2 regions of the Thalassobacillus sp. B23F22_16 genome follow, and region 1 is predicted to be linked to the other one. Evidence: a T-box and tRNA genes for the amino acid it is inferred to sense, from the RefSeq annotation. Region 1 holds a T-box; the other holds one or more tRNA genes.

Evidence for each region. The T-box of region 1 lies ahead of serS (serine--tRNA ligase). A T-box ahead of a tRNA ligase gene usually reads a tRNA of that ligase, here a tRNA-Ser.
Region 2: it has a tRNA-Ser gene. The T-box ahead of serS (serine--tRNA ligase) is inferred to sense a tRNA for this amino acid. The anticodon was not compared.

What each region holds. Positions count from the first base shown of each region.
Region 1 is NZ_JBIEKD010000004.1:48,576-61,143, reverse strand. It holds gene gyrA (DNA gyrase subunit A) at 1-434, shown strand, start outside; gene ACGTNI_RS05180 (HD-GYP domain-containing protein) at 528-1,619, shown strand; gene ACGTNI_RS05175 (YaaC family protein) at 1,664-2,608, opposite strand; gene guaB (IMP dehydrogenase) at 2,760-4,229, shown strand; gene ACGTNI_RS05165 (serine hydrolase) at 4,336-5,667, shown strand; gene pdxS (pyridoxal 5'-phosphate synthase lyase subunit PdxS) at 5,783-6,667, shown strand; gene pdxT (pyridoxal 5'-phosphate synthase glutaminase subunit PdxT) at 6,684-7,274, shown strand; T-box leader at 7,313-7,531, shown strand; gene serS (serine--tRNA ligase) at 7,588-8,862, shown strand; tRNA gene ACGTNI_RS05145 (tRNA-Ser) at 9,243-9,335, shown strand; gene ACGTNI_RS05140 (deoxynucleoside kinase) at 9,449-10,135, opposite strand; gene ACGTNI_RS05135 (deoxynucleoside kinase) at 10,132-10,773, opposite strand; tRNA gene ACGTNI_RS05130 (tRNA-Arg) at 10,950-11,022, shown strand; gene ACGTNI_RS05125 (hypothetical protein) at 11,074-11,220, opposite strand; gene ACGTNI_RS05120 (bile acid:sodium symporter family protein) at 11,280-12,248, opposite strand; gene ACGTNI_RS05115 (CaiB/BaiF CoA transferase family protein) at 12,490-12,568, shown strand, end outside.
Region 2 is NZ_JBIEKD010000029.1:31,255-43,822, reverse strand. It holds gene ACGTNI_RS17560 (DUF1189 family protein) at 1-109, opposite strand, end outside; gene ACGTNI_RS17555 (Na/Pi cotransporter family protein) at 305-1,939, shown strand; tRNA gene ACGTNI_RS17550 (tRNA-Asn) at 2,179-2,250, shown strand; tRNA gene ACGTNI_RS17545 (tRNA-Met) at 2,259-2,335, shown strand; tRNA gene ACGTNI_RS17540 (tRNA-His) at 2,365-2,440, shown strand; tRNA gene ACGTNI_RS17535 (tRNA-Ile) at 2,444-2,520, shown strand; tRNA gene ACGTNI_RS17530 (tRNA-Ser) at 2,529-2,621, shown strand; tRNA gene ACGTNI_RS17525 (tRNA-Phe) at 2,691-2,763, shown strand; gene ACGTNI_RS17520 (superoxide dismutase) at 3,012-3,623, shown strand; gene ACGTNI_RS17515 (MFS transporter) at 3,724-5,001, shown strand; gene ACGTNI_RS17510 (peptidoglycan D,D-transpeptidase FtsI family protein) at 5,083-7,227, shown strand; gene ACGTNI_RS17505 (PstS family phosphate ABC transporter substrate-binding protein) at 7,384-8,346, shown strand; gene pstC (phosphate ABC transporter permease subunit PstC) at 8,469-9,416, shown strand; gene pstA (phosphate ABC transporter permease PstA) at 9,416-10,294, shown strand; gene pstB (phosphate ABC transporter ATP-binding protein PstB) at 10,406-11,164, shown strand; gene phoU (phosphate signaling complex protein PhoU) at 11,186-11,848, shown strand; gene ACGTNI_RS17480 (hypothetical protein) at 11,926-12,402, opposite strand; gene ACGTNI_RS17475 (hypothetical protein) at 12,399-12,568, opposite strand, start outside.

The DNA of each region.
Region 1 (12,568 bases):
AGGTCGTGTCGATGGAAATCCTGGAAAATGACCTGCAAGTGTTGACCGTCACCGACAAAGGTTTCGGAAAACGCACGCCTGCCGGCGATTACCGGATTACTAATCGGGGTGGTAAAGGAATTTTGACATGCAACTTGACAGAACGTAATGGCAAAGTAGTTGCCGTCAAAGCGGTCACTGGCGAAGAAGATGTCATGATCATTACTGCAACGGGAGTATTGATCCGCATGCCGATGGAGGGAATTTCCGAAACCGGCCGTAACACCCAGGGAGTACGATTGATCCGTCTGCAGGAAGACGAATCAGTTGCTACCGTAGCTGTGCTTGAACCGGAAGAAGAGGAAGAGGTACAGGAGGAAGCGCAGGAAGCTGCAGAAACAGTGCTAGAAAACGAAGAAACAACTGAAGAAAGCCCATCAGACAACGAAGAATAATTATAAACTTCATAAAGTGTAGGTAAAGCCGTCCGATATTGTATATAGGGCGGCTTTATTTTTATTTAAGATATGGAAGTGAGGTATCAGAGCGTGCAGGTTCATCCGTCACAATTAATCCACGGCTGCATCATTACAAAAGATGTCTTCGGAAAAACAAATCGACCATTGATCTCTAAAAATACCGTGATCAAAGCTATACATAAACAGGTACTGGATCGCTTTCTCATCAAAGAAGTGGAAGTAGCGCCAAAATTGGCTTCTGGCGAAGTATTCCATCCGGAACCTTTAGATGAACTCAAAGAAGGTCAGCCCACCCTCGATGAATCATCACTTCCGGTAACGTTTAAAGAGCAGTATCTTCATGCAGTTCAAATATATAAGCAATGGTTTGCTGAATGGCAGGCAGGGGCGTCTCTCGATATTGGAGCGATTCGGGAATTATTTGTGCCTTTACTTAAGCAACTAATTAATCAATCAAGAAAAGATATTCTCTTGCTTCCTCAATATTCTTCGAAACAGGATTACTTTTACCATCATGCAGTATCGACTGCTTTCATCGCTGCATTCTTAGGAGAGAGACTGGGGATGAACCAGGGAGAATGGCTCCAATTAGGATTAGCAGGATTATTAAGTGATGCTGGAATGGCTAAACTTAATGAATCTATTTTGAAGAAGGACACGGTATTAACAAAGGAAGAATACCAGGAAATAAAAAAGCATCCGATTTATTCCTATCGAATGGTTGAGAATATCTCCGCTTTAAGTAAGGCTGCTAAATTAGGAGTTCTACAGCATCATGAACGGTTGGATGGAAGCGGCTATCCGCTCGGTACCCATAAAAAGAAAACCCATTTGTTTGCCAGAATTATCGCTGTGAGTGATATGTATCATGCGATGACCACTGACCGTTTATACCAGAGCAAGCAATCACCTTTTTTAGTGATGGAACTGATGATGAAAAAACAGTTCGGGCGCTTTGATCATACGGTTGTTCAGGCATTTGTCAAAAGCATGAGCAATTACACCACCGGAACCAAAATAAAGCTTTCCGATGGACAAATAGGCGAAATCGTCTTTACCGAAGCGTCTCAGCCCACCAGGCCGATGGTCAGGCTGGACAGTGGAGAAATTATAAATCTAACAGAAGTGCAGGATCTCTATATCCGCGAAATCCTAACTTAAAGCTGACATAGGACATAGCTTAACCCGGACTATTATAGTCCGGGTTATTTTTGTGCTATTAACCATAGTTGGACCATTTTTTCTGTTTCCTCACTGGTAAGGGCAATGAAGTGGGTAAGTAATGCATAATCACTGGTATCGCGGATATGATGCAAATCCATCCACCATTCCACTTCGTAGCGGCAAATCATACTGAGATTATAGAGCAGCATATAGTGAATCATCATTTCAGGTAGATGATCAGCAGTGTCTCTGGCATATGGCGTATAAAAAGCTTGCTTCGTACTGGAAAAGTAGAAGGGATGAGATAAATAAGGCTGAAAGGGTTCCTTTAACTCGATCTGCAGCACATCGTTATCTTTTACCCATCTTGTTACTTGATAATTAGCAAATCTCTGTTTAACCTTTCGCTCGGTTAATTGATGATCAAAAATACGGGATAAAGGAATCTCAAAGCTTTTTTCATTCAACTCAGCAACCTTGAATAGCGGCTCTTTCCCCTTCCATTGGTAAATTTCCTGCATATCCGGAAGCAGTTGCATCAAATCTGCCATAGTCGCCTTGTCACTCCGAAACGGGGAAGAGTCAAAAAGACGTTCACAGGCGTAGGCAAATAACCCTTGAGGCTGAATTTTCACTTCATCCTGCGAGAAGGAATAGTTCTGTTTTTTTCTTTTCCTGGTACTCAGTCCATGAGCAAGTACTTTCGACGAGGAGGGATATTCAGGGTCCTTAACAAGAAGGCAGGCTTTCAATAAATGACCAAGACCATAAAAATACAGGACAGGCTGAACCGTTACAGGGGATGATTTACCGGTCGCAATAAACTTTCTGCCATGTTCCAGAAAATAACAAAACCGTTCGCTATTCCGATAGGCTTTTGATTTGGCTTCTGAAATCGCTTGTTTTTCATAACAATCCATCAGATAATTCCGGGTATTCGGCACTGATTGTAAAAAGGTTAAAAAAGACTGATTATTCTGAAGCAAACCGTATTCCTCCTCTCCATGAATTTACTGTTGAAAAAGCTGTTTTGTTGGCGTATTGTAAATAACAATAAGAGTTACGAAACCACCACTATACCACTAGTTTAACCCATTTTTACCCAAACTATTTTTAATGAAAAGGAGAGGATCGAGCGTGCGTGAGGATAAGTTTGCCAAAGAAGGTTTGACGTTTGATGATGTGTTGTTAGTACCAGCTAAATCAGAGGTATTGCCAAGAGACGTATCGGTTGCAACAGAATTGTCACCAACATTGAAGTTGAATGTGCCAGTTTTAAGTGCAGGAATGGATACAGTTACCGAAGCAAAAATGGCAATAGCGATGGCCCGTCACGGTGGACTTGGAGTCATTCATAAGAATATGTCGATTGAGGCACAGGCTGAGCGTGTCGATCGTGTAAAACGCTCCGAAAGCGGCGTTATTACAGATCCTTTTTATTTAACCCCGGAACACCAGGTGTTTGATGCGGAGCATTTGATGGGGAAATATCGGATTTCCGGTGTACCGATTGTCGATAATGAAGAGAACCAGCGGCTGGTAGGAATCATTACTAATCGGGATCTCCGCTTTATTGACGATTATTCGATTGCTATTTCGGAAGTGATGACACGCGATGACCTCGTGACAGCACCCGTAGGGACTAATTTGGAAGAAGCAGAACGAATCTTGCAGCAATACAAAATAGAAAAGCTGCCACTAGTTGATAGCGATAATGTCCTCAAAGGCTTGATTACCATCAAAGATATCGAAAAAGTCATCGAGTTCCCGCATGCTGCTAAGGATGAACAGGGACGACTGCTTGTTGCTGCTGCAGTTGGGGTGACGGCAGATGCCATGACCCGCGTGGACAAGCTGGTGGACGCTGGCGTGGATGCCCTCGTAGTAGATACGGCCCATGGCCATTCCCGTGGAGTATTGGATCAAGTAGAGCGGATCAGGTCCAAATACTCGGATGTTAATATCATCGCAGGGAATGTCGCTACCCAAGAAGCAACCAGGGAATTGGCGGAAGCAGGAGCAAATGTAATCAAAGTAGGTATTGGTCCTGGCTCGATTTGTACGACACGAGTCGTTGCAGGAGTTGGAGTTCCGCAAATTACGGCTGTGTATGATTGTGCCGTCGAAGCGGAAAAACACGGAGTATCCGTAATCGCTGATGGAGGAATTAAGTATTCCGGCGATATCGTCAAAGCTTTAGCTGCTGGTGCTCATGCAGTAATGATCGGAAGCATGTTTGCAGGGGTAGCGGAAAGTCCTGGAGAAACAGAAATTTTCCAGGGACGCCAGTTCAAAGTCTATCGTGGCATGGGCAGCGTCGGTGCTATGGAAGCAGGATCGAAAGACCGTTACTTCCAGGATTCCGAAGAAAAGAAAAAGCTTGTGCCAGAAGGGATCGAGGGACGTGTTCCATATAAAGGCCCATTGGCAGACACGCTGCACCAGTTAGTCGGCGGTATGCGTTCAGGTATGGGGTATTGTGGAACAGCTGACCTGCCGACACTTCGCAAAGAAGGAAAGTTCATCCGGATTACTGGAGCAGGACTTCGTGAGAGTCATCCCCATGACGTACAGATTACAAAAGAATCTCCAAACTACTCCATTTAACCTAGATATAATTTCGTAGACAGGGACTATTCCCTGTCTATTTTTTTGTGTAAGCCTGTGATAAAATAACAAAGATGCATAATTTATACCGTGGAGGTCGAGTAAGTTGAAACAAACGTTTAAAACATCATGGCTGGTAGTGATGGCGGTAATGATCACCCTGGTCGGGTTCATCCAACCGAATACTACATACGCACAGATTGATATTAAAGCAGAATCTGCTATTTTAGTAGATGCAAACAGTGGACAAGTCCTGTTTGATAAACAATCAGATGTGGCTTTGCCACCTGCCAGTATGACAAAGATGATGACAGAGTACCTGGTGCTTGAAGCGATAGAGAATGGCGAGATTAGCTGGGATACGACTACCCAGATCAGTGATTACCCATATAGCATATCTGCTGACGATACCTTTTCCGGGGTCGGTTTGAGGCAGAATAAAGATTATACGGTCCGTGAATTATACGAAGCGATGGCAATCAACTCAGATAATGCTACCACTATTGCCCTCACGGAACTGATTGCAGGATCAGAAGGCGAATTCGTCAAAATGATGAATGAAAAAGCAGAGGAAATGGGCTTAAAAGAATACCAGTTTGTCAATTCTACCGGACTGCCGAATAGTAGTTTAGGAGATAACTACCCGGAAGGGACACAACCGGATGATGACAACTTACTTTCTGCTCGGGCATCTGCTTTATTAGCTTACCATTTAGTAAATGACTATCCAGAAGCTTTGGAAATTTCCAGTATTACAGAAACAGAATTCGATGATCAGACCATTCGTAACTGGAACTGGATGCTTCCGGACATGCCTGGTTACCTGTCTCAATACGGTTATGAAGGCATGGACGGGATGAAGACAGGATATACCGACCTCGCAGGATACTGTTTTACAGGAACTGCAGAACGGGATGAAAACCGTTTGATTTCTGTAGTAATGAAGACCGATAGCGAAGAAGCCCGATTTGAAGAAACACGTCGTTTAATGGAGTATGGTTTCCAGCAGTTCGAAAGGCAGGAGTTGTATCCAGCCGGTCATCAAAAAGATGGTGAATCCGAACTTCCTGTCGCAAAAGGAAAAGAAAAGCAGGTAGGAATTGAAACCGGGGAAGCCGTGCAAGCTATGATTAAAAACGGCGAAGAAGATAAGTATGAACTGAACTTTATTGTAAACGAAGATAAATTGAATGATGAAGACAAACTCGCAGCGCCGATTGAAAAGGGAGAACAAATTGGGACAGTGGAACTTGTCTACAATGGTGAGAATTCCCATGGCAACATTCTGGACGGCCAGCAGGATGATAAGAGCATCCCGTTGGTGGCCACAGAGGCTGTCGAGAAAGCAAACTGGTTCATGCTGACGCTTGGAGCAATCGGAGACTTTTTCAGTGATATCTTCACCAGTGCTGTCGATACCGTAAAAGGATGGTTTTAATCCAGATAAAACCGGTAGGCAATTTAGTATAGAGTGCGTTATAATAATTAAATAGTGCATGAATTTGAACTCTTTTGAAGTTAACTATATATAAAGAAATGGGAGGAAATAGATTATGTCTAAAGTAGGTACTGATTTAGTAAAACGTGGGATGGCGGAAATGCAAAAAGGTGGCGTCATCATGGATGTCGTCAACGCAGAACAGGCGAAAATCGCAGAAGAAGCAGGTGCGGTTGCCGTAATGGCACTGGAGCGTGTCCCTTCTGATATTCGTGCAGCAGGTGGAGTTGCCCGTATGGCTGATCCGACTGTTACAGAAGAAGTATTGAACGCCGTATCCATTCCAGTAATGGCAAAAGCCCGTATTGGCCATATTGTAGAAGCTCGTGTTCTGGAGGCAATGGGCGTTGATTATATCGATGAAAGTGAAGTATTGACTCCGGCAGACGATATTTATCATATTAACAAAAGAGATTTCACGGTTCCTTTCGTATGTGGATGCCGTGATCTTGGAGAAGCGACCCGCCGTATTGGAGAAGGTGCTTCCATGCTTCGTACGAAAGGTGAACCAGGTACAGGGAATATCGTAGAAGCTGTCAATCATATTCGTAAAGTACAATCTCAAATCCGTCACCTTCAATCATTAGCTGAAGATGAAGTGATGGTATTTGCAAAAGAAAACGGTGCGCCATTCGAAACCCTTATGCAGATCCGTGAAGAAGGACGTCTTCCAGTCGTAAACTTTGCTGCCGGTGGAGTAGCGACACCTTCTGACGCAGCCTTGATGATGCAATTGGGAGCAGACGGTGTATTCGTCGGTTCTGGTATCTTCAAGTCTGACAACCCGCAAAAATTTGCCCGTGCGATTGTTGAAGCTACCACTCATTATGATGATTACAAGCTGATTGGTGAACTTTCTAAAGGTCTTGGTACAGCAATGACTGGAATTGAAATGTCCACATTGACTGCAGCAGACCGTATGGCTGACCGCAGCGAATAAAAAGGAGACATGCATCATGACTAAAATCGGTGTATTGGGACTTCAAGGAGCTTTTCGTGAACATATTCGCTCTGTCGAAGCTTCTGGCGCTGAAGGCATCATCGTCAAGCGCGTAGAACAACTGGACGATTTGGACGGTTTAATTATCCCGGGCGGTGAAAGTACGACAATGCGCCGTCTGATCGATAAATATAATTTCCTTGAGCCATTACGTGAATTTGGTAAACAAGGAAAGCCTATTTTCGGCACATGCGCAGGCATGATTCTGCTTGCTTCTGAAATTGCAGGAACAGACAATGTCCATTTAGGACTGATGGATATCAAAGTCGAACGCAATGCGTTTGGACGTCAGCGTGAAAGCTTTGAGACCGATTTGGATATTAAAGGTGTAGCGGAAGGATACAATGCTGTATTTATTCGTGCCCCTTATATTTTAGAAGTCGGACCGGAAGTGGATGTCCTGGCTACCCACCAGGATAAAATCGTATTAGCACAGCAAGGTCATTTACTGGCTTGTGCTTTCCATCCGGAATTGACCGATGACCATCGATTGACGGCACATTTTGTCGAGATGGTGGAAGAATCAAGAAAATCACTTGCATCCTAAGTGAAAATTCGCTATTCTTTATAAACAACAATTCTATTTCCAATGCTATGACAGGAACTAGTAGCACGTTCCCTTTTCCAAAGAGAGTCAGTGGCCGGTGTGAACTGACGAAAAGGGCTTGTGAATCCATCCTTGAGCAGATTTGCTGAACCATCAGTAGGCAAATCCGGTGATTCGCCGTTAATGAAGATGAGCCGGGAGACATGTTTGTCTCCAATCAGGGTGGTATCGCGGGAATATAAACTCTCGTCCCTATTTTTATAGGGATGAGAGTTTTTTTAATAGCTAAAATAATCATAAGGAGGAAACAACCATGCTGGACATGAAATACTTACGCAACAATTTTGATGAAGTAAAGAGCAAATTACAGAACCGCGGAGAAGACTTGTCTGATCTCGATAAATTTGGTGATCTGGACAGCCGCAGACGTGAATTGATTGCAGAAACAGAAGAATTGAAAGCAAAGCGCAATGAAGTCTCAAAAGAAATCTCTGTACTGAAGCGGGAAAAGAAAGATGCCGATCATATGATCAAGGAAATGCGTGAGGTTGGAGACCGCGTCAAGGAACTAGACAACGAACTGAAAGAAGTCGAAGAGCAGTTGGAGACAATGCTGTTATCCATTCCTAATATCCCGCATGAAAGTGTACCGGTTGGGGAAGATGAAGACGACAATATTGAAGCACGTCAATGGGGTGACCTTCCAGACTTCGGTTTTGAAGCTAAGCCGCACTGGGACCTGGCAACAGAACTTGATATCCTTGACTTTGAACGTGCTTCCAAGGTGACAGGAAGCCGGTTCGTATTCTATAAAGGACTTGGAGCCCGACTTGAACGAGCCCTGCTTAATTTCATGATGGACCTCCATGCAGACGAACATGACTATCAGGAAATGCTGCCTCCGTATATGGTCAACCGTACAGCGATGACAGGCACCGGTCAACTGCCGAAATTCGAAGAAGACGCGTTTCGCATCGCTGGCTGGGATTATTTCCTGGTGCCGACAGCAGAAGTGCCTGTTACCAACTATCACCGGGAAGAAATTTTGGACGCTGAGGACCTGCCAAAGAAATATGTGGCATTCAGTGCATCTTTCCGTTCTGAAGCCGGCTCTGCCGGACGCGATACGCGCGGGTTGATTCGCCAGCATCAATTCAATAAAGTGGAGCTGGTCCAGTTTTGCAAACCGGAAGAGTCTTATGACGTATTAGAAGAACTGACAGCTAATGCAGAAAAGGTACTACAACTATTGAAGCTTCCTTATCGTGTCATGAGTATGTGCACCGGAGATCTTGGCTTCACGGCAGCTAAGAAGTATGATATCGAAGTATGGCTGCCAAGCTACAACACGTACCGTGAAATCAGCTCCTGCTCTAACTTTGAAGATTTCCAGGCTCGTCGTGCCGGTATCCGGTTCCGACGTGAAGCAAAAGGCAAGCCGGAATTCGTCCATACTTTAAATGGCTCTGGCCTGGCAATCGGACGTACCGTCTCTGCTATTTTAGAAAATTACCAGCAGGAAGACGGCTCCGTAATCGTACCAGAAGTCCTGCGTCCATATATGGGCGGTAAAGAAGTAATCAAATAAAAGTTATACGAACGAGCCTGAAACTAACTCAGGCTCGTTTTTAATATCTAAAAAATAGGGATCTGGCCTGTTTTTTCATCCACCTATTAAAATAAATCGCCGCTGATGGGCAGGAATAGGATAGCTATAATTTTGTATATTTCTATACAGTCAATATGGTAAGCAGGCAGGAAAATGACGAGACTCCAGCGGGAAGAAGAGATAGACGAGACCCCGCAGGGAGGAACGACCGAGGAGGCTCGGCGTCTTTCCCGCGGAAAGCGAGTTGTTTCCAGGCCTGCTTATGTTCTACAAATTAATTATCACAAAATTTAATCTTTTGGTTTTTGCGTTGACAGTAAGACAAGGGGCATGATATATTTTTATTTGTTGGACAAGACGGAGGAGTACCCAAGTCCGGCTGAAGGGAGCGGTCTTGAAAACCGCCAGGGGGTTTACGCCCCGCGGGGGTTCGAATCCCTCCTCCTCCGCCATATTTACAAACAAAGCGCATAAAATTTGGAGATTATATGAAAAGTCGTTGCCTCTGGTAACGGCTTTTTTCTTTCTTTATATAAAAAAAGAAAGCCCTCATGAGGCTTTCTTTTTATTTTGTCAGTAAGCGGCTGGAGCGCCATTTCCGTGACTGATTAATGAAATGACCAATCTTTTCTAAGACAGGCTCGATGCTGTTTTCATCATTGATAACATCGTAGTCCGCGATATTCAACCGCAGAATCGGGCAAGAATTGAAGTTATCAATCCAATTTTCATAGCGCTGGAACATCTCCTCCCAGTAAGAAACCGGAGTTTGCTGCTCCATCGGACGTCCACGATTCTGAATACGCTCTAAAATATCTTCAAACGATCCTTCTAAATAAATCAAAAGGTCAGGATGAGGGAAGTATGGCGTCATCACCATGGCATCAAAAAGGTTCGTATACGTGTCATAGTCTGTTTCAGACATTGTCCCTTTTTCATAATGCATGCGGGCAAAGATGCCTGTATCTTCATAAATCGAGCGATCCTGGATGAACCCTCCGCCATATTCAAAGATTTTCTTCTGTTCCTTGAAACGTTCAGCAAGGAAGTAGATTTGTAAGTGGAAGCTCCACCGTTCAAAATCATAATAAAACTTATCCAAATAAGGGTTAGTTTCGACTTTTTCTAAGGATGTACGAAAATTCAAAGCGTCGGCCAGTGCGTTGGTCATGGTAGATTTACCGACACCGACCGTGCCTGCAATCGTGATGACACTATCATGGGGAATGCCGTAACGTTCTCTAGCGTTCATGTGATAACTTCTCCTTTGTGTAGATGGTATTCAACCTGATCAAGAATATAGCGGAGATCATCCTGGTGTTTGACGAAATCGAGCTTATCCCCATCGATTCGAATGACTGGAATCTCAGGATGTGTCATTTCAAAGTGATTCATAAACTCTTCATAATCACGAGAGAGCTGCTCCAGGTAGGAAGGCTGGATATTCGCTTCGACACCGCGATTGCGCATACGAATACGCTCCAGCAGAGTGTCGAGACTTGCATCAAGATAAACCATCATGTTTGGACGCGGCATATCGTTCGTCAATATATCATAAATTTGTGTGTATTTCTCAAATTTTTGTTCCGGCAATGTACGACGTGCAAAAATCATATTCTTTGTAATATGGTAATCAGCCACTACTGGCTTATTCTGGCGTAAGTATTTCGTTTCTATATCTTCCAGCTGCTTGAACCGGTTGCATAGAAAGAACATTTCCGTCTGGAAGCTCCATTCTTCGATGTCATTATAAAACTTTCCCAGAAAAGGATTCTCCTCGACGATTTCCTGCAATAGATGGAAATCAAAATGGGAGGCGATCTTTTTCGACAGGGAGGTTTTTCCGACACCGATTGGCCCTTCCACAGCAACAAAAGGCAGTTGTCCCATCTCTTCTCCTCCTTACCCAACAATCAAGAGACATAATTCGATACGTTCAGACAGACAGCTTATATTTTACCACAGAAATGGCAGGAATGGACAGGTAATGACAGAATTTGCGGATATGAAATCTTTTCAAATCACAATATCTTTTGTATAATATACTTTGTGCCTGCTAACTTCGTGCCCCCGTAGCTCAGGGGATAGAGCATCGGTTTCCTAAACCGTGTGCCGCAGGTTCGAATCCTGCCGGGGGCGTACAACATAGAAAAAGCGCCGCATTCCTTGGAATGCGGCGCTTTTTTTCATTTACCGGTGTGTGTAAGCGATCAGAATGACCGGTTCGCTGGAATAGGCTTTTAGCTTTCCTTCCAAGTCCTTAACTTCTTTAAGCATTTGGTCATTCAGGGTCGCTGTATCATATTCTTCCATCCCACGCAGTTGTTCTTCTAACATCATACAACCTCTTTCCTTAGTGAAGTTGCACTTAGGTTATGCAATACAATAGAAAGTAATCAGCTCACGCTGAATTTCTTCTTCGATACTTCCTGCGGCTCCCGCTCTTTCTGCTTGCGGTAAATCGTCGCAATGATCGGACCGGAAATATTGTGCCACACACTGAAAATCGCACTTGGTACGGCTGCCAATGGACTAAAATGAGCGGCAGCAAGTGTGGCCCCAAGTCCGGAATTTTGCATGCCGACTTCAATAGAAACCGCCCGTTGTTTGGACGCATCCATCCCCATCATTCTTCCCAATCCTAAACCGATCAAGTAGCCAAGTACATTGTGCAGTACTACGATGGCGAAAATAATAGCTCCAGTCGTGGCGATCTGCTGTTGATTCACTCCGACTACTGCAGTAACAATCGCAACAATGGCGATAACCGAGACTAATGGAAAAGCCTTTACTCCTGCTTCTACTTTACTGCCAAGCAACGCTTTTACGATAAAACCAAGCAATATTGGAATAAGGACGATATTGACGATCGATAAGAATAACGCACCTGGAGAAATAGGCAGCCATCTGCTTGCTAACAGTAAAACTAATAAAGGTGTGAGTACCGGTGCAAGCAAGGTAGACACGGCAGTTATCGCAACAGAAAGTGCCGTATCGCCTTTTGATAAATATGTCATGACATTCGATGATGTTCCGCCTGGACAACATCCTACCAGTATAACGCCGGCCGCCACTTGAGGCGATACAGGAAGCGATACGGCAAGAATGAATGCCAATACTGGCATAATAAGAAATTGCGCTCCAACACCGATAGCAACGTCTTTTGGTCTACGAAATACTTCCTGGAAATCCTTTGCTGATAATGTCAGCCCCATGCCGAACATGATGATTCCTAATAATGGAGTAATGTAGGGAGCGATCCAGGTAAATGCTGGTGGATATATGAAAGCAACGACGGCAAACAGGACGACCCACACCGCGAATGTACTCCCCATGAAACTGCTGATTTTCTCTAGTATCTTCAACGAAACTCACTTCCTTTTGATAAATTAATGATTGATTATACATTATAATCTGAAAAATCTAAACCTTTTTTTGATAAATTATTTAAAGCATTAATGCTTTTATTTATAAAAGCGATAGAAGTAAGGAATTCCTGCTTTATGGACATGTTCTTTTACATAAAATCATAACTATGAAATAAGCAAATAAAACAACGAGACGTCATAGGATAAAGCTTTGAAAGAAATGAGGTGATGGAGCGTAATGAAGGGTGCATTATCTGACATCAAAGTGCTTGATCTATCACGGGTTCTTGCAGGTCCATATTGCACAATGATACTTG
Region 2 (12,568 bases), on a different contig from region 1:
AACTGAGAAAAAACAAATAGCCGATTGCCTTTCCTATTGGTTGGAATCGAAAAGCACTGATTAGTTTAAATTGATAACAGCTTTTTATAAGTAGTTGGGTTTTGCTCATGACTCATTCTCCTTTATACCCTTCTAATAGTAAATCAGCTATTCAATGAGGACAAGAAAAATATAAGTTCCTGTTTGTAAATTTAATGTTAAATTTCGCGTATTCCCTTTACAAATGTTTCGCAGGTCATTAATAATGGTAGAGGTGTTTTAAAGAGAAACAAAACTTTGGATGAAAAGAAGGGGTGGACAACCGTTGGAAATCGATGTTCAACAAATGATATTTGAATTTATCGGCGGTCTGGGTATATTCTTGTTTGGTCTGAAATACATGGGAGACGGTCTGCAAAAATCCGCAGGTGACCGATTGAGGGATTTACTTGATCGCTTTACCTCCAATCCATTTATGGGGGTTCTTGCAGGTATTGTAGTAACCATTCTTATCCAGACAAGTACAGGTACAACTGTACTTACTATAGGACTGGTTAATGCTGGTTTCATGACATTCAGGCAGGCGATTGGTGTCATCATGGGTGCGAATATTGGGACAACCGTAACGGCATTCATTATCGGCCTTGAAATCAAAGCCTATGCATTGCCGATCATCGCAGTAGGTGCAATATTATTATTCTTCTTTAAAAATAAACGTATTTCTTACATTGGACAAATCGTGTTCGGTTTTGGTGCGCTATTCTTAGGCCTTGACATCATGGAAGGTGGAATGAAACCACTTCGTTCCATGGAGGTATTCCAGGAACTTACATTAAGCATGAGTGAAAATGCTATTCTTGGGGTTGTCATTGGTACTGTGTTTACCGTTATAGTCCAGAGTTCCAGTGCAACCATCGGAGTTCTGCAAGGTTTGTTCGCGCAAGGAGCGATGGACTTAAATGCAGCATTGCCGGTATTATTCGGTGATAACATCGGTACCACAATCACCGCTGTACTAGCTTCCATTGGTGCCAGCATTGCAGCCAAGCGTGCGGCTATGGTTCACGTTATCTTCAATATTGTCGGTACAACCATTTTCCTGATCATTTTACCGCTATTTGAATTATTCGTAAGGTATTTAAGGGATACTCTTTCCCTTAACCCTGAAATGACAATTGCGTTCGCTCACGGAAGTTTCAACGTAACCAATACAATTATTCAGTTCCCATTGATTGCTGTACTCGCATGGATTGTCATCAAACTGGTTCCAGGCGATGATTCTGTTATGGAATTCAAACCTCAGCATCTTGACCCGATCTTTATTGATCAGTCACCTGCCCTGGCACTTGATCAGGCAAAAGAAGAGGTCCTGAAAATGGGTGAATTATCATATAAAGGGCTGGAAGAAACAAGCAATTACTTGAATAATCAAAAGCCAAAACATGCAGAGGTAGCACTTCAGCTTGAAGATGCACTGAATAATCTGGATAGAAAAATAACAGATTATCTTGTGCAATTATCTGTGGCTCCATTGACTGATGAAGATAGCCGGAAGCACTCCGCCCTTCTTGATTCAGTAAGAGATTATGAACGTATCGGAGACCATTTTGAAAATATTGTTGAATTAATTGATTATAAAATTTCGAATAAGGTTGATTTGACAGGTCAGGCCCAAGAAGATCTAAATGAAATGTTCAACTTGACGGCTATAACTGTTAAACAGGCAACCAAAGCTTTAGAAACCATGGATCGTGAAGAAGCTTTGGCAGTAGTTCAAAAAGAGGATCAAATTGACCAGATGGAAAGAAACTACCGTAAGAAGCACATCCTGCGTTTGAATGAAGGTTTATGTACCGGACAAGCAGGTATTGTGTTTGTAGATATTATCAGTAACCTGGAGCGTATTGGAGATCACGCAGTAAATATCGCCGAGGAAGTTTTAGGTGAAGAGGACCAATAAGACAAGCGCGCCTGCGGGCGCGCTTTATCTTTTAAAAAAGTCCTTGAAAGCATGTGAGGAACGTGCTATATTATTTCTGTTGCTTTTAAATCCAACATTTTTTCTTGGTTGACACCCATGAGAATACATGATATATTATATTTCGTCGCTTCCACAAAGTAACCCACTTTCATAATCCTATTGGAAGCAATACATACTGCATAAAAGCTTAGTTATCACCCAAAATATATTGATATTATTCCACCGTAGCTCAGTGGTAGAGCAATCGGCTGTTAACCGATTGGTCGTAGGTTCGAATCCTACCGGTGGAGCCTTACATGTCGGCGTAGCTCAGCTGGCGAGAGCGTACGGTTCATACCCGTAAGGTCGGGGGTTCGATCCCCTCCGCCGACACCATACATATTAAAACTATATACATTCACATGGCGGTCGTGGCGAAGTGGTTAACGCACCGGATTGTGGTTCCGGCATACGTGGGTTCGATCCCCACCGGTCGCCCCATGTGGACCCTTAGCTCAGCTGGTTAGAGCTATCGGCTCATAACCGATCGGTCGCAGGTTCGAATCCTGCAGGGTCCACCATTTTTTGCGGAGGAGTACCCAAGTCTGGCTGAAGGGAGCGGTCTTGAAAACCGCCAGGGGCTTCACGGCCCGCGGGGGTTCGAATCCCTCCTCCTCCGCCATTTTTTCATAAGTGAAAAAAAACAAAAGTCAGTACACTAATTATCAGTTAACTGAATAATACCCATAATGGCTTGGTAGCTCAGTCGGTAGAGCAACGGACTGAAAATCCGTGTGTCGGCGGTTCGATTCCGTCCCAAGCCACTTTCTGGAATTGACTACAAATGCTGCTGTAAACGCAGCATTTTTTTTATACTTTTCAAAGGGTAAATGTTTGAATAGACTTCGATTAGGTAACATTATATATGCAGCGTGTTTAAAAAAGATAAATAAGAATATGCATAATATTTGCAACACTTCAAAGGCTTTGTTACATTTGCATTAGAGGCTTAAAAGTAGTAATACTGCTTCCAAGCACTTATGTACATATTCTAAAAAGGAGGAATTTCTTTATGGCTAAATTTGAACTACCTGAACTACCTTACGCTTATGACGCACTAGAACCACACATCGACAAGGAAACAATGAACATCCACCACACGAAGCACCATAACACCTATGTTACGAAATTGAACAATGCATTGGAAGGTCATCAGGATTTAGAAAGCAAATCCTTGGAAGATCTCATTGGCAACCTGGATGCTGTACCTGAAGACATTCGTAATGCTGTCCGTAACAATGGCGGTGGACATGCAAACCACACTCTATTCTGGCAGATCATGTCTCCAAACGGTGGAGGAGAGCCATCAGGAGATCTAGCTAATGCTATTAACGAAAAGTTTGGCAGCTTCGAATCCTTTAAAGAAGAATTCGAAAAAACAGCAACTGGTCGTTTTGGTTCTGGTTGGGCATGGTTAGTCGTTAATAACGGCAACCTTGAACTCACTGATACGTTGAACCAGGACTCTCCGATTATGGAAGGTAAAACTCCTGTATTAGGATTGGACGTATGGGAGCATGCGTATTATCTTAAGTATCAAAACAAGCGTCCGGATTATGCAAAAGCATTCTGGAACGTAGTGAATTGGGAAGAAGTTTCTAAACGCTACCAAGAAGCAAAATAATGATAAACTAAGCGCGGACCAAGGGTCCGCGCTTTTTTCATGTGCATATCTCCACTCTGTTTGCAGAGACTAAGGAATGACAGTAAAGGAGATTGGAGATATGAAAAAATTATTACATTCCCTCTTAGGGCCGACGGAAGTGAATAAAGACTTACTGCTATTGCTGTTGATAGGTGGACTTTACTCGTTAGGAATATTTTTGTCGAATACTTTTGTAAACGTTTATCTTTGGAAACAATCCAGTGAATATACTGCTATCGCATTGTATAACTTAAGCATCTATATACTCCAGCCGGTGACTTTCATCATTGCCGGAAAATTTGCGAAAAAGGTGGACCGTGTAGTTGTCTTACGTGCAGGGGTTATTTTTTTGTCCTTGTTCTTTTTGACGGTCTTGATCGTAGGCGAAAAAGCTGCCAGCTTTAATATATTGCTTGGCGGTTTATTAGGCATTGGTTATGGGTTTTACTGGCTTGCGTTTAATGTACTTACCTTCGAAATCACGGAACCGGATACCCGAGATTTCTTTAATGGTTTTCTTGGTTTGCTTCAGTCTTTTGGCGGTATGGTTGGTCCCATATTAGCTGGGCTGATTATTGCCAATATGGCTGCATTTACAGGATATACGGTGATCTTCACCATTTCATTTGTTCTCTTTATTTGTGCGGTTGTTACCAGTTTCTTTCTGCAACGCAGAAAAGCTAAAGGTAACTTTTCTTTTCAACGAATTTTCCAGGAGCGAAAAAGCAATAAGAATTGGGGGAAGATATTACACGCCCATGTATTCCAAGGGCTGAGGGAAGGGACTTTTTTATTTGTTATTTCCATTTGGGTTTATATAGCTACCCAAAGTGAGCTTTCTTTAGGTATGTTTAATCTTGTATATTCCGGAAGTGCATTTGTCCTTTATTTTCTGGCAACCAAGTGGATAAAACCTCGAATGAGGAAATGGGCAATATTCGCAGGAGGGGTTTCTTTATACCTTGCGCTCTCCATTTTATTGATTAATGTAAATTTCACTACATTGTTGATTTATGCAGCTGTGATTGGAATTTCTTACCCAATTCTATATGTGCCTTACATTTCACTGACTTACGATGTAATCGGAAAATCTTGGAAAGCGGCGGAAATGCGGATTGAATATATTGTGGTGCGAGAATTGTTCTTGAATGCCGGAAGAGTAGCTTCGATTCTTATATTCCTGCTGGGTATTACTTTGTTTTCTCCGGAACGAGCGATACCTTTCATCTTGCTTCTGGTAGGATCTGGACATTTCTGGATTTACTTTTTTGTAAAAGGGATTGATCTTAGAAAAGAAGAAGAATCAGAAAGTGCATATGTTACGGATACAACTATGACAACCAGTAAAAACCCTTAAATATCCCTATTGGCAACTATTTTAATATGTTGGAAAATGTTATAATAGTTGGGTGAATTTTGATAGGTAAGGGGGAGGACGATGGGGAAAAGCAAAAAGAAAAAATCGCATCTTCCTTTAAGAATGAATATTTTATTCTTTGTGATTTTTTTACTATTCGCTTCGTTGATACTTCAGTTGGGCGTGGTTCAAATTTTATATGGAGAAGATGCCCAGGAAGAAATCAACCGAACAGAAAATACAACGATTCATACACCGGTGCCGAGAGGGAAAATGTTTGACCGGTTTGGACGTGTGATTGTTGATAATGAACCACTCTATTCGATTACTTATACCCCTCCTAAAGGGGTACAGCCAATGGACCGTCTCAAGCTTGCAGAAGATTTAGCCGAGTTTATCAGTATGGGCGAAGAGGAAGAATTGAAAAAAATTGTCCGTGAACGTGACTTGAAAGAGTATTTTTACCTGCTGAATGAAGAAGAAGTCAGAGAACGGGTCTCACAAGAAGAATCAGAAGACTTATCCGGAGGAGAAGAATACCAGCTTTTGCTGGACCGGATTACAGAAGAGGAAGTCGAATCGATTCCATTTGAAAAATACCAGGTGATTGCAATAAAGAAAGAGCTCGATCAGGCTTCTGCTCTGGCCCCTCATATCATTAAAAATGATGAGATAACCATCGAAGAATATGCATCAGTGGCGGAGCACCTGAATCAGCTTCCTGGAATAAACGTAACATCAGACTGGAACAGGAAATACCCGTATGAAGGCACGTTCCGTAATTATATTGGCACCATAACTACTGCTGAACAGGGGATTCCAAGAGCGAACCAGGATTATTATTTATCCCTTGATTATAGTCGTAATGACCGAGTCGGTAAAAGTGGCCTGGAAGAAAAATATGAAAGTATACTAAGAGGATCAAAAGAAAAAATCCGCTATGAAACGGATAAGAAGAACAATATCGTAAATACCGAGGTGGTCAGAGAAGGGTCACGTGGTGATGATCTTGTTCTATCGATTGATATAGAACTCCAGCAGCAGGTGGATGAGATTGTTAAAAAGCGATTGAAAGAAGAGATTGCCCGCCAGCCTTATAAAAATCGGTTCCTCGAAGATGCCATGGTTGTTATGATGGACCCTAATACCGGTGAAGTTTTGGCGGTATCTGGTATGTACTATAACCGGGACAGGGAATCTGGAGAGCCTGAAGTGGTCGATCACTCCTATAAAGCTATCCAGGCACAGCATTTACCAGGGTCAACTGTGAAAGGTGCCACCGTTTTAATGGCGTTACAGGAAGGTGTCATGCAACCTGGTGAATCCATTTATGATAGAAAGTTGTATGTCTCAGACACAGTAAAAGGTTCTTACAGGAACTTAGGACCTGTAAATGACATAACAGCACTTCAGAAATCTTCCAACGTATATATGTTTTTAGCGGGATATCGAATTGGCGGTGAAACATATGTGCCACGTAAGCCCATAGATTTCAAATCTGGCACCTATAATAAATTCTTATATAACTTTAATCAATTTGGGTTAGGCGTTCCAACTGGTATTGATATGCCTTCTGAGGCCACTGGGGTGATTGGTGAAAAGCCTATTCCTGGTACCCAATTAGACTTTTTGATAGGTCAGTATAATTCTTATACAACAATGCAACTTGCACAGTATGTTTCTACAATAGCGAATGATGGCTATCGGATACGCCCTCATTTGGTAAAGGAAATTAGGGAGCCATCCAATGAGATGGAGCAATTAGGTTCCGTCAAAGAAAACGTCAATACAGATGTATTAAACCGCATTGACATGGAAGAAAAATACATTGATCGAGTGAAGTTAGGTTTTCAATACGCCTTTCAAAGACAGGGTGGAACCGCATATAGCACATTCAAGGATGTAGATTACAGGCCGGCAGGGAAGACAGGAACAGCACAAAATTTTATGTTTCCAAAAGACAGCAATGGAAATACCACTAAAATTGAAACCGAAAATTTAACGATGGTTGGCTATGCCCCACATGATAAACCGGAAGTAGCCTTCTCTGTAGTTGTTCCTCATGTTGGAAAACAGATTGGCTCTTCCATCAACAAAGATATATCCAAGGACATCCTCGATGCTTATTTCGAACTGAAAAAGGAACGCAGCGAGAAAGGCATAGAAGATGTGGAAGAGAACCTCAACGAAGAAGAAAATGAGGCGTCCGACAATAACGAAGAGTAATACCTAAATGGTATTGCTCTTTTTTTATACGTCAAAATCTTATGGTTTACACAATCTTTACAATAGCTTCATTCCAGTTTAAAAGTCTCGCTTTATTATTGTACATGTAGTTGGCCAAGCCAACCGACAAAATAATGGAGTGTAGGGGGAAAAGAAATGAACCGTTTCAAGAATTATTCACTACTATTTACACTAGTCCTAATGCTGAGTGTGTTAGCAGCATGCGGCGGCCAATCAAATGGTGAGGCCGGTGAAGAGGGATCAGAGGAGTCTGTTTCTGGAAGTATCTCAGTTGACGGATCATCCACAGTATTTCCTATTATGGAAGCTTTGACTTATGAATATAACAAGGAAAACCCTGAAGTTAATGTTTCTGTGAATAGTTCCGGTTCCGGCGGTGGATTTAAAAAGTCTACCAAAGGTGAAATCGATCTAAGCAATGCTTCCCGACCGATTAAGGATGAAGAAAAAGCAGCCGCAGAAGAAAACGGTGTAGACCTCAAAGAGTTGGAATTAGCTTATGATGGACTTTCTATCGTAGTGAGCCAGCAAAATGATTTTGTTGAAGAACTTTCTGTAGAAGATTTGAAAAAAATCTTCTTAGATGGTAATGGTGCAACAAAGTGGTCAGACATTAATCCAGAATGGCCAGATGAAACAATCAAAATCTATAGCCCCGGTCATGATTCAGGTACTTTTGATTACTTTAACGAAGTAGTACTGGAGGATGAACCAATGAAAGAGGGTGCCAACACAACCCTTTCTGAAGATGATAACGTGCTGGTACGCGGTATTGAAAGTGACCCGAACGCCATTGGATTCTTTGGTTATGCGTACTACCAGGAAAATCAGGATAGCTTGAAAGTTCTTGGAATTAAAGATGGAGAAGGAAAAGCCGTAAAACCATCACCAGAAACCATTCAGGATGGTTCCTACACACCATTTTCCCGTCCATTGTTCACTTATGTAAATATGGATTCCTATAACGAAAAAGAACAAGTAAAAGATTTTACAGAATATATGTTGAACAATGCTGCGAAAGCGGCTGAACAAGTCGGCTATGTAGCCCTGCCTGAAGATGAATATCAGAAGCAATTAGAATCACTGCAATCAGAATAAGAAATAGGCTAAGTAAAATTCAGCGGGGGGGTGGGGCTTTTTTAGCCTCACCTTGCTGTTGTGTAAAAGAGAACGCCTGGTGATAAACAGAAATTCCTTTTACGGATGAGAGGGGATTGAGGATGGAAAAAGCTTTTAAAGACGAAACGATTGATTTGGATGTTCAAGCACTAATCGATAATAAACGTAAGAAGAAAAGTATTTCAGGTAAGATAGAGAAACTTGTTCCTGCATTTTTATTGTTATGTGCGAGTGTAAGTGTTTTGACAACAGCAGGGATTCTCTTTACGTTACTTCGGGAATCGATCACCTTTTTTAGCAGCACATCTATTTTTGATTTTTATACTGGAACACAGTGGTCGCCATGGAGCGGGCATTTTGGAGTATTACCTTTGATTACTGGTACTTTATTGATTACATTGATTGCTGCAATCGTAGCTGTGCCTTTAGGTCTGATGTCTGCTATTTTTTTGAGTGAGTACGCAAGTAATCGTGCACGCAAGATCATCAAGCCAACATTAGAGGTGCTTGCAGGAATTCCAACGGTTGTATATGGATTTTTTGCACTTACCTTTGTCACGCCGTTGCTGAAGAGCTTTTTACCTGGGCTGGGAGTTTTCAATGCCTTAAGTGCAGGTATTGTAGTGGGAATCATGATTATCCCAATGATTGCTTCCCTTTCAGAAGATGCGATGAATTCCGTACCGAATAACTTACGTGAAGGTGCGTTGGCTTTAGGAGCTACGAAGTTGGAAGTGGCGTTTAAAGTGGTTCTTCCTGCGGCTTTTTCAGGAATTATGGCATCTATTGTTCTTGCTATTTCTCGGGCCATCGGTGAAACAATGATCGTCGTTATAGCTGCAGGAGCATCACCAGCGTTAACATTTGACCCGACCCGTTCGATTCAGACGTTGACTGCATTTATTGTCCAGGGCGCGACTGGGGATACTACCTTCGGCTCAACCATATATTATAGTATTTATGCTGTAGGAGCTACTTTGTTCATATTCACATTGCTCATGAACATGCTATCCCAGTATATCTCATGTAAGTTCAGGGAGGAATACTGATGCTGGATACAAATCAGAATAATATTCAAAAAAGAATTCGTGGCAGGGTACTGTTAAATAATGTACTGAAAGTATTATTTTTCTCTTCGACAACTGTTGGACTGATTTTTCTGGCGTTATTGTTATATCGTGTACTGACTCAAGGAATTGGCTATTTAAATGGGAATTTCATTTCAAATTTTCCTGCCCCATATCCTGAAGAAGCTGGTATTTTTGCAGGATTAATCGGATCGATTATGTTGATTGGCATCGTTGCACCAGTAGCAATTGTTATTGGTGTCGGTACTGCTATTTTCTTAGAGGAATATGCTTATAAAAACCGATGGACGAAATTCATACAGGTTAATATTCAAAATCTTGCGGGAGTACCGTCGATTGTTTATGGTTTGCTTGGCTTGACTTTCTTTGTTTATATGCTTCGCTTCGGTTATACCCTGATTGCCGGTGGATTGACGATGGCTTTGCTAGTACTCCCGGTTATTGTGGTAGCTGCGCAGGAAGCAATCAGGTCAGTGCCGGCAGACATCAAAGAAGCCTCTTATGGAATGGGGGCATCGAAATGGCAGACGATCCGTCGTGTTGTTTTACCCGCGGCTTTACCTGGAATATTGACAGGTACCATCCTTGCTTTATCTCGTGCAATCGGGGAGACAGCTCCCTTGATTATTGTAGGGGCTGCTACTGCAATTTATACAATTCCCGATTCATTGCTTTCTAAATATACCGTCATGCCTATACAAATCTTCAATTGGACAGGCCGGCCTCAAGAAGAGTGGCAGTTCGTTGCAGCTGCGGGAATTATCGTGCTGTTGATTGTACTCTTGCTAATGAACGCTATTGCGGTTTTCATTCGTAACAAATTCCAGAAAAGGTATTAAGCGCTGATAGGAGGAATTTTTATGCAAACTATTACTAAAAATAACCAATCCGCTGAACGTCCCCTGGGTACAGGTGTAAAAGGCACCAGTGTGATAAAGAGTGAGGGTGCTATGGAACAGAACGTATTTGAAGTTAACGATCTAAATCTTTGGTATGGAAATGACCAGGCATTATATGGAATCGACATGAAGGTACCTCAAAATAAAGTGACTGCTATCATTGGTCCATCAGGTTGTGGTAAGTCAACGTATCTAAAGACTTTAAATCGTATGGTTGAGATGGTCCCAACTGTAAAAACTTCCGGATCAATTAAATATAAAGGGGGAGACATTTTCTCCAATAAGTATGGAGTGGAAGACTTAAGAACGAAAGTAGGAATGGTCTTCCAAAAACCTAATCCATTCCCAAAGTCCATCTATGATAATGTTGCTTATGGCCCACGTGTTCATGGTGTGAAGAAGAAGGCTGTACTGGATCAGGTCGTCGAAAAAAGTTTAAAAGATGCTGCTATATGGGATGAAGTGAAAGATCGTTTAAATGAGAATGCGTTCGGTCTATCAGGAGGTCAGCAGCAGAGGATCTGTATTGCCCGGGCTTTAGCTATTGAACCGGATGTAATATTGATGGATGAACCAACTTCAGCTCTTGACCCTATTTCAACTTTGAAAGTAGAGGAATTAGTCCAAGAACTGAAAAAGAAATACAGCATCATTATTGTGACTCATAATATGCAGCAGGCAGCGAGAATTTCCGATAAAACCGCCTTCTTCTTAAACGGAGAACTGATAGAATTTGATGATACTGATAATCTGTTCTCAAATCCTTCAGATAAGCGTACGGAGGACTATATCAGCGGTAGGTTCGGTTAATTTAAATATGGGAGGAGTCATATGATGGTGACTAGAGAACATTTTTCAGAAGAACTGGCTAATTTGAAAGCAGATATATTTGAGCTTGCAGAAACAACCAAACAAGCATTTATGACAGCTATCGATGCCTTATATGCAAGTGATATAAAGAAGGCAGAGCAAATTATTAAGGAAGATGTCAAGATAGACAAAAAAGAAGATGAAATCAATGATAAAGTTATGATTCTAATCGCTAAACAACAACCAGTGGCGACCGATTTACGTCGACTGATCATTGCTATCAAAATTACGACTGACTTAGAAAGAATGGCTGACCATGCGAAGAATATTGCTAAGGCAACGCAGCATTTAGGAGAAAAACATCCGCTTTCTATCCATCCTGGAATCCGTGAAATGGCAGATGTGGCCTTCGACATGGTAGATATCGCTAAAAAGGCGTTTGATCTTGAAGATATCACATTTGCCAATAAGCTTTCAGAAATGGATGATATCGTAGATAGGAAATATGGAGAACTCATAAGAGAGTTGCTGGAATCAACAGCAAATAACCCAGATCAAATCCAGTATTTAATGCAAATGGCTTATTCAGCTCGTTACATCGAACGGTTTGCTGACCATATCACTAATATTGGGGAAGAGGTTTTTTTCCTTGTTAAAGGCAGATCTTATGATTTGAATGAATAAAAAAGGAAGGGCTGTATCTTATGGATACAACCCTTCTTTGTTTGATTTGAATTTACAGACACCGAGCAAAATGCACTTCAATTCGACGTTATAAGTTTAGCTATTTCCTGGTAGGTCATTTCAGAATCAAGCTGGAATTGGCCGACCTGAAGGTTGCGGCTGTAACCTGCTTCATCTAAATATTGTTGGAAATTTACCTTATTTATAATCAAGCCTTCTTCTTCCAGAAATTCTGTAATTGTTTCTGAGTTCATCCCTGGTTCGATTTTAAGAGTAGTACTGGTAAATCTATTGTTTTCAGGCGAGAAGACCGCTAACTCATCATTGCTTATGGGCGCTTCTTGTTGCTTCTCTTTCAGTCCAAGCTCGTATTGATTTGTCAGCATTTCCTCTAATTCCGTTTCTTCTATTAATATGTATCCTTCTTTAGTTGCATCTCCAGTTTCTTCCTGTAAAAACATTTCCTCAGGAAATCCGACAAAGTGCATGACAAGAAAATATACTAATGAAGATGCAAGTAAGCCAAAAGAAAAAGCTCTTACCGTATGTTTCATGCCTTTCGCCTCGCAGAGCTCAGATGGTCAAGATTCCTTTTGGGATGATGGTCTGCTACTCCGTCCTTTATGGGGTCATCTTGGAGGGATTGTTTATATTGTGGCTCGTTTTCTTTAGCAGGCAATGAGACGAGTAACTCTTCCTCTAGAATATTTACCTTTCGCT